Verminephrobacter eiseniae EF01-2: one gene and its partner. The protein of the gene in region 2 interacts with the protein of the main gene of each other region in a pairwise test. Links are inferred from orthologs where the notes say so. Each region holds a gene or a part of one and is shown on either strand. Other genes may lie near its edges.

What was found. Proteins that work in one complex are often made in the same cells at the same time.
Region 1: the proteins of ftsA (region 2) and VEIS_RS07840 interact in binary tests that used the Escherichia coli proteins (3 or more experiments, as listed by UniProt). The link is inferred for Verminephrobacter eiseniae EF01-2 from one-to-one orthologs.

Annotation. Positions count from the first base shown.
Region 1 is NC_008786.1:1,793,183-1,796,976, reverse strand. What follows is about bases 1-2,979. They hold VEIS_RS07840 (rod shape-determining protein), read left to right. Parts: upstream 1-957; coding sequence 958-2,001; downstream 2,002-2,979. Other genes in these bases: mreC (rod shape-determining protein MreC), read left to right, coding at 2,024-2,959; gatC (Asp-tRNA(Asn)/Glu-tRNA(Gln) amidotransferase subunit GatC), read right to left, coding at 428-727; gatA (Asp-tRNA(Asn)/Glu-tRNA(Gln) amidotransferase subunit GatA), read right to left, coding at 1-412. In the rest of the region: rod shape-determining protein MreD, read left to right, coding at 2,988-3,506; mrdA (penicillin-binding protein 2), read left to right, coding at 3,531-3,794. UniProt on the Escherichia coli protein: Forms membrane-associated dynamic filaments that are essential for cell shape determination. Acts by regulating cell wall synthesis and cell elongation, and thus cell shape.
Region 2 is NC_008786.1:5,063,465-5,067,980, forward strand. The notes cover bases 629-3,513. They hold ftsA (cell division protein FtsA), read left to right. Parts: upstream 629-1,397; coding sequence 1,398-2,630; downstream 2,631-3,513. Other genes in these bases: VEIS_RS22135 (cell division protein FtsQ/DivIB), read left to right, coding at 629-1,396; ftsZ (cell division protein FtsZ), read left to right, coding at 2,797-3,513. Outside these bases: VEIS_RS22130 (D-alanine--D-alanine ligase), read left to right, coding at 1-515; more of VEIS_RS22135, read left to right, coding at 518-628; more of ftsZ, read left to right, coding at 3,514-4,038; VEIS_RS22150 (LysR family transcriptional regulator), read right to left, coding at 4,081-4,516. UniProt on the Escherichia coli protein: Essential cell division protein that assists in the assembly of the Z ring. May serve as the principal membrane anchor for the Z ring.

The sequences.
Region 1 (3,794 bases), 3.3 Mb from region 2 along the record:
CATTGGATGAGCCCATCGCGAACTCGTCGCAGTTGAGCTTGCCCAGCGTCACGGCGCCGGCCTGCGCGAGTTGGCGCACGACGGTGGCGTCGAACGGCGACTGGTAGCCGGCCAGCATCTTCGAGCCGGCGCTGCTGGGCAGGCCGCGCGTGACGAAGATGTCTTTGTGCGCCAATGGCACCCCTTCCAGCGGGGCGGCGCTGCCGGCGGCGATGCGCGCGTCGGCCGCCCGGGCCTGGGCCAGCGTCAGTTCTTCGTTCAGCGCCACATAAGCGCCCAGGTCGTGGCGGGCCTTGGCGCGGGCCAGAAAATGCCGGGCGACCTCGACGGCGCAGACGCGGCGCTGGCGCAGCGCCGTGGCCAGTTCGGCAACGCCCAGGTCATGCAGGGCGGCGGTGTGGATGGTGTTCATGCGCGCCTTGCCTGATCATTCGATCACTTTGGGAACGAGGTACAGCCCGCCCTCGACCGCCGGCGCGCTTTGCTGGTTGGCCTGGCGCTGGTCGGGCTCGCTGACCAAGTCGGCGCGCAGCCGCAGCGCCTGGCTCTCGATCGCGGCCACCGGGTGCGCCAACGGCGTCAGGCCCGAGGTGTCCACTGCGCGCATTTTTTCCACGATGGCAAAAAAGCCGTTGAGCTGGGTCAGCATGCCAGCGCTTTCGGCGGGCGTGAGCGCCAGCCGCGCCAGCCGGGCGATGCGCTCTATGTCCTGGGGGATCAGTGCCATAACGAAAAGAATCGGAAAAAAAAGTGGAAAACGAAGCCGCCGCAGCGGTGGCGCCGGCCCGGGCCGCAGCGAGTGATGCACAGGCGATGGGGTATTATCCCGGCTTTGCTGCAATACCCTCCCGCCGACCGCTGCCGCCTGCCGGTCATTGCGCGAAAACGATTCATTTGACCCCCGTCAACCCGGCGATGGCAGGCCGACGAGCAAGCCATGCCCGAGAGGATTCCTGAATGTTCGGAGCTTTCCGTCGGTATTTCTCTACTGATCTTGCGATTGACCTTGGCACTGCCAATACCCTGATCTTCGCCCGCGACAAAGGCATTGTGCTCGATGAACCTTCGGTGGTCGCGATCCGCCACGAGGGCGGCCCCCATGGCAAGAAGGTGATACAGGCCGTGGGCCGCGAGGCCAAGGCGATGCTGGGCAAGGTGCCCGGCAATATCGAGGCCATCCGGCCGATGAAGGACGGCGTGATCGCCGACTTCATCATCACCGAGCAGATGATCAAGCAGTTCATCAAGATGGTGCACCCGCGCACGCTGTTCGCCCCCAGCCCGCGCATCATCATCTGCGTGCCCTGCGGCTCCACCCAGGTCGAGCGCCGCGCGATCAAGGACGCCGCCGTGGCCGCAGGCGCCACGGCCGTGTACCTGATCGAGGAGCCGATGGCGGCCGGCATCGGCGCCGGCCTGCCGGTATCGGAAGCCTGCGGCTCGATGGTGGTCGACATTGGCGGCGGCACCACCGAGGTGGGCGTGATCTCGCTGGGCGGCATGGTCTACAAGGGCAGCGTCCGCGTGGGCGGCGACAAGTTCGACGAGGCCATCATCGGCTACATCCGGCGCAACTACGGCATGTTGATCGGCGAGCCGACGGCCGAACTCATCAAGAAGCGCATCGGCTCGGCATTCCCGGGCTCGGAAGTGCGCGAGATGGAGGTCAAGGGCCGCAACCTCAGCGAAGGCGTGCCGCGCAGCTTCACCATCTCCAGCAACGAGGTGCTCGAAGCGCTGACCGACCCGCTCAACCAGGTCGTCTCGTCGGTGAAGAACGCGCTGGAGCAGACCCCGCCCGAACTCGGCGCCGATATTGCCGAGCGCGGCATGATGCTGACCGGCGGCGGCGCGCTGCTGCGGGACCTGGACCGCCTGCTGGCCGAAGAAACCGGCCTGCCGGTGCTGGTGGCCGAGGAGCCGCTGACCTGCGTGGTGCGCGGCTGCGGTATTGCGCTGGAGCGCATGGACCGGCTGGGCAGCATTTTCATGAGCGAGTGACGGTCTGTGGGCGCTGCGCACCATGCCACAGGGTACTTTGGAGCGCGGCGCTCCCCCCCTCTTCAAACAGGGCCCTTCGGCCCTGTCGCGTTTGGCCTTGTTCAGCGCGCTGGCGCTGTTCCTGATGGTGGCGGATGCGCGCTTCGGGCTGACCGAGCCGTTGCGCCAGGCCGTGGCCGCCGCGCTCTACCCGTTGCAGTGGCTGATGTTCAAGCCGATGGAGTTCGCCAGCCAGGGCAGCGCTTATTTCCGGTCGCTGCAGACGGCGCAGCAAGCGCTCGACGCCGAGCGCAGAAAGATGGCGCTGCTGGGCCAGAGCGCCCAGCAGGCCGCGCAACTGGCACTGGAAAACCGGCGGCTGCGCCAGTTGCTCGCGTTGCGCGCGCGCCTGCAAATTCCGGCGCTGGCCGCCGAGGTGCTCCACGACACGGCCGACCTCCATACGCGCCGCGTGGTGATCGACCGGGGGCGGATCGACGGCGTGCAGACCGGGGCGGCGGTGATCGACCAGGCCGGTGTGCTCGGGCAGGTCACGCGCGTTTTTGCGCTCGACAGTGAAGTCACGCTGTTGATCGATCGCGACCAGGCCATTCCGGTGCTGAACATCCGCACCGGTGTGCGCGGTGTGGCCTATGGCGACCCCTACGGCGACCCGGTGACCCGGCGCGGCGCCGGCATGGAACTGCGTTTCATGCCGGCCAACGCCGATGTCCGCGAAGACGACCTGCTGACCACCAGCGGCGTCGATGGCCTGTACCCGCCGGGCCTGCCGGTGGCGCGTGTGGTGCGCGTCGAGCGCGGGGCGGACTCGGCGTTCGCGCGCATCTACTGTCTGCCGCTGGCCCAGGTGCAGGGGTCCGGCCATGTGCTGGTGCTCCAGCGGCTGACCGATCAGCGGCTGTCGCAGCCGGCGCCTGAACGCCCGGAGTCTGCGGACAAACCCGGGGCGCGCCGATGATGGCCGGCACCCTGAAAGAAGGCCCGCCATGATCATGCCGCGCGGTGAACCTTTGCTGCTGCCGGTGAACCCGGTGTTCATCGGCGCCAGTCTGGCGGTGGGCCTGGCGCTGAACATGCTGCCGCTCGGGCGCATCGCCTGGATGCCCGATCTGCTGATGGTGCTGCTGGTCTTTTGGGGCGCGCACCAGCCGCTGCGCATGGGCATGGGGACGGCCTTCGTGCTCGGGCTGTGCATGGATGTGGGCCAGTCGACCCTGCTCGGCCAGCATGCGCTGTCGTACACGGTGCTGTCCTTTGCGGCCGTGGCCATCCACCGCCGCCTGCTGTGGTTTGGCGTGCCTTCGCAGGCGCTGCAGGTCTTGCCGCTGTTCGCGTTGGCCCATGCGCTGGAGCTTTTGCCGCGGCTGGCCAGCGGGGGCATATTTCCGGGGCCTGGCCTGTTGGCGGCCCCGCTGCTGGAAGCGCTGCTCTGGCCCCTGGCCTGCGGGGTGCTGTTGGCCCCGCAGCGCCGCCCGCCCGATAGCGATCAAAACCGTCCTTTGTGAGCATGTCCTGTGTGGGTGATGCCGATGACCGAGCTGCGCGATAGCCAAACCGAGGTTTGGCACTTCCGGCTGCGCGCGCTGGCGGTCGGCGCCCTGGTGCTGGTGGCGTTTTGCCTGGTGCTGGCCCGGCTGGTCTTTTTGCAGGTGCTGCGCCACGAGGATTTGGCCGCCCAGGCCGAAAGCAACCGCACGGCGGTGCTGCCCATCGTGCCCGGTCGCGGGCTGATCCTGGACCGCAATGGCGTGGTGCTGGCCACCAACTACTCGGCCTATACGCTGGAGATCACG
Region 2 (4,516 bases):
TGCACCAGGCGCAGCAATGCGCGTCGGCCTACCTGCTGGCCGCGCGCTACGACCCCGAGGTGCTGTGCGAGCAATTCATCGCCGGTGACGAGCTCACCTGCACGGTGCTCGATCAGGGCCGGCGCGCCAGCGCGCAGGCCCTGCCGCTGATCCGCATCGTCGCGCCCGATGGCAACTACGACTACCAGCACAAGTACTTCAGCGACGCCACCCGCTACCACTGCCCGAGCGGCCTGCCCGAGGCGCAAGAGCGCGCCATCGGGCGCCTGGCCGAGCAGGCTTTCAGCGCGCTGGGCTGCCGGGGCTGGGCGCGCGCCGACATCATGCTGCGCGCCAGCGACCAGCAGCCCTTTCTGCTGGAGATCAACACCGCGCCGGGCATGACGGACCACTCGCTGGTGCCGATGTCGGCGCGCGCGGCGGGCATCAGCTACGAAGACCTGTGCCTGCGCTTGCTGGCCATGGCCACGCTGGATACGCCGCCAGGCGCCTTGTCGGGAGCGGCCCGCGCATGACCATGACCGAGCCCCTGGCGCAACCGCTGGATGTCAAGTTGATGAACCTGACCGCCTCGGTCCTGTACCTGGGCTGCGCCCTGTGCGTGCTGGCAGCGCTGCTGTGGTGGCTGCTGCGCTACCCGGGCTTTGCCATTGCCCGCATCGTGGTGCAAGGGGAACTGGTGCACAACGATGCCGTGACCCTGCGCGCCAACGTGGCGCCGCATCTGGCGGGCAACTTTTTCACCGTCGACCTGCGCGCCGCGCGCGCGGCCTTCGAGCAAGCGCCCTGGGTGCGGCTGGCGCAGGTGCGGCGCTGGTATCCCGGCCGTTTGCTGGTGCAACTGCAAGAGCATGACGCGCTGGCGTACTGGGGGCCGGAGAGCGGCTCGGCGCTGGTCAACCGCCAGGGCGAGGTGTTCGAGGCCAACGTCGGCGATGTCGAGCCCGAGGGCCTGCCGCGCCTGCAAGGCCCGAGCGGCAGTTCGGCCCAGGTGCTGCAAATGCATGGCCTGCTGCAACCCGTATTCGAATCGCTGGGGCTGCGCCTGCAAGGGCTGGAACTGACCGGCCGTGGCGGCTGGCGCGCAACGCTGGACAACGAGGCCGTGGTCGAACTCGGCGGCGGCAGTGCGCCGCAGGTGCTGCAGCGCACGCAGCGCTTTACCCGCACGCTGGCGCAGGTGGCGGCGCAGTACGGCCGGCGCGTGAGCGCGCTGGAATCGGCCGATCTGCGGCATGTGGGCGGCTATGCGCTGCGTCTGCGCGGCGTCAGCACCGTCGGCCCCGAGGCGGGTACGCCGGGCCAGGTCCTGGCGGGTACGCCGAGCCAAGCCCTGGCGGGCACGCCGCGCCAGACCACGGCAGCGCACGACACAACCGACAAGGGCAGAAACTGATATGGCACGAGAACACAGCAAAGACGTGGTGGTCGGCCTGGACATAGGCACGGCCAAGGTCATGGTCGTGGTGGCCGAAGTCTTGCCGCAGGGCGAGCTCAAAATCGCCGGCCTGGGCGTGGCCCCGAGCAACGGCTTGAAGCGCGGCGTGGTCGTGAACATCGACGCCACCGTGCAAAGCATCCAGCAAGCGCTCAAGGAGGCCGAACTGATGGCCGACTGCAAGATCCAGCGCGTATACACCGGCATCACCGGCAGCCATATCCGGGGCCTCAATTCGAGCGGCATGGTGGCCGTCAAGGACAAGGAGGTCACCTCCGCCGACGTGGCGCGCGTGATCGAGACCGCCAAGGCCATCAACATCTCCAGCGACCAGCGCCTGCTGCTGGTCGAGCCGCAGGAATTCGTGATCGACGGGCAGGACGTGAAAGAGCCGATCGGCATGAGCGGCCTGCGCCTGGAGGCGAAAATCCACATCGTCACCGGCGCGCAAAGCGCGGCCGAGAACATCATCAAATGCGTGCGCCGCTGCGGGCTGGAAGTCGAGCAGCTGATGCTCAACCCGCTGGCATCGAGCCAGGCCGTGCTCACCGATGACGAGCGCGAGCTCGGCGTGGTGGTGGTGGACATCGGCGCGGGCACGACCGACGTGGCCATCTTCACCGGCGGCGCGATCCGCCACACGGCGGTGATCCCCATCGCCGGCGACCTGATCACCAGCGACATCGCGATGGCGCTGCGCACGCCGACCAAGGACGCCGAGGACATCAAGGTCGAAAGCGGCTGGGCCAAGCAACTGCTGGCCGACCCCGAGGCCCAGGTCGAAGTGCCGGGCCTGGGCGACCGCAGCCCGCGCATGCTGAGCCGGCAGGTGCTGGCCGGCGTGATCGACCCCCGGGTGGAAGAAATCTTTCGCCTGGTGCAAGAGGTGGTGCGCGAATCGGGCTACGAGGAAATGCTGTCCTCGGGCATCGTGCTCACCGGCGGCAGTTCGATGATGCCCGGCATGATCGAGCTGGGCGAAGACATCTTCCTCAAACCCGTGCGGCGCGGCATTCCCAAATACGCCGGCGCCCTGTCCGACATGGTGGCCCAGCCCCGCGCGGCGACCGTGATGGGCCTGCTCGAAGAAGCGCGCCTGGCCCGCCTGCGGGGCTTCAAGGTGGCGCAAAAAAGCGGCTCGATGAAAACCGCATTCGGGCGCTTCAAAGACTTCATCGTGGGGAATTTCTGACCATGCCGTCGCCTGTCTGGCTCCCTGCCCACCCGCACCGCCGCCGCCAGCACCGGGCGCCGCGCCAGCGCTGGCGCTGCAGCACCGGGCCGCCACGCCCGCGAACGACCGGCCACCCGATGCCCCTTCCCCCATTGGCTACGAATTTGAAAACCAGGAGCTTTCCATGACCATCCAAATGATTGACGTCGAAGAATTTCACCAAGGCACCCAGATCAAGGTAATCGGTGTCGGCGGCGGCGGCAGCAACGCCGTCGAGCACATGATCGAGCGCCATGTCCAGGGCGTGGAATTCATCTGCGCCAACACCGACGCGCAGGCGCTGACGCGCAGTTCGGCCCCGTGCACGATACAGCTCGGCGACAGCGGCCTGGGCGCAGGCAGCAAGCCCGACAAGGGCCGCGAAGCCGCCGAGGCCGCCATCGACAACATCCGGCAGGCGATTGGCGGCGCGCACATGCTGTTCATCACCGCCGGCATGGGCGGCGGCACCGGCACCGGAGCGGCGCCGGTGATCGCCCGCGTGGCCAAGGAAATGGGCATCCTCACCGTGGGCGTGGTCACCAAACCCTTCCAGTGGGAGGGCGGGCGCCGCATGGGCAACGCCGACAACGGCCTGGCCGACCTGCAAGCCAATGTCGATTCGCTGATCGTGGTGCTCAATGAAAAGCTGCTCGAAGTCCTGGGCGACGACATCACCCAGGAGCAAGCCTTCGCCCATGCCAACGACGTGCTCAAGAACGCCGTCGGCGGCATCGCCGAAATCATCAACGAGTACGGCCATGTGAACGTCGACTTCGAGGACGTGCGCACCGTGATGGGCGAGCCTGGCAAAGCCATGATGGGCACGGCCACCGCCAGCGGCCCGGACCGCGCCCGCATCGCCGCCGAGCACGCCGTGGCCTGCCCGTTGCTCGAAGGCATAGACCTGTCGGGCGCCCGGGGCGTGCTGGTGCTGGTCACCGCCACCAAGGCCAGCCTCAAACTGGCCGAGTCGCGCCTGGCGATGAGCACCATCAACGCCTACGCCGCGCCGGACGCGAATGTGATCTTCGGCGCCGCCTACGACGACAGCCTGGGCGAGGATATCCGCGTGACCGTGGTGGCCACCGGCCTGCCGCACCCGAACACCAAACGCCAGCCGATCACGGTGCTGCAAGGCGGCCTGCGCACCGGCACGGACAACCGGGCGCGCCCGATGTCGATGCAGACACCGGTGGCAGGACTGGGCAGCATGGCCACGGGCATGGCAGCAGGCAGCCGCTCGTCCACCGACTACGGCAGCATGTCGGTGCCCAGCGTCTGGCGCACCAACCGCTCCCAGGCCGCAGCCCGTGTCGATGCGCTGTCCTCCGGCGGCATGGACGACGCCGATATCCCGGCCTATTTGCGCAAGCAGGCCGATTGATGGCTGCCGGCCGAAGGCGCGCTTGGCGCGCGCGCGGCGTTTTCAGCGCGCGCGGCCCGGCGCGGTCGGCGCGGGCTCCAGGTACGACTGCCTGAAGTAGTCGCGAAAAGCCTGCATCGCGGGCTGGTGGGTCGCGCCGGTTTTCCAGGCCAGCCCCAACTCCATCGCGGGCACGGCGTCCTTGAGCGTGACGGTTTCTATGCGCCGGCCTTCGAGCGACCAGGGGCGGTACACCATGTCCGAAAGAATCGCCACGCCCAGGCCGTTGGCGACCATGCTGCGCACCGCCTCGACCGACGAGGTGCGCAGCCGGATCCTGGGTTGGTGCGCGGTTTTGCCCCAGTAGCGCAGCGCGCTGTAGGCGGCTTCGTCGACGGTCAGCATGATGTACGGCTCGCCGGCCACATCGGCGAGCGTGACCTGGTCGCGCTCGAGCAGCGGGTGCTTGGCGGGCAGCCAGAGCCGGCGCGGCGAGCCG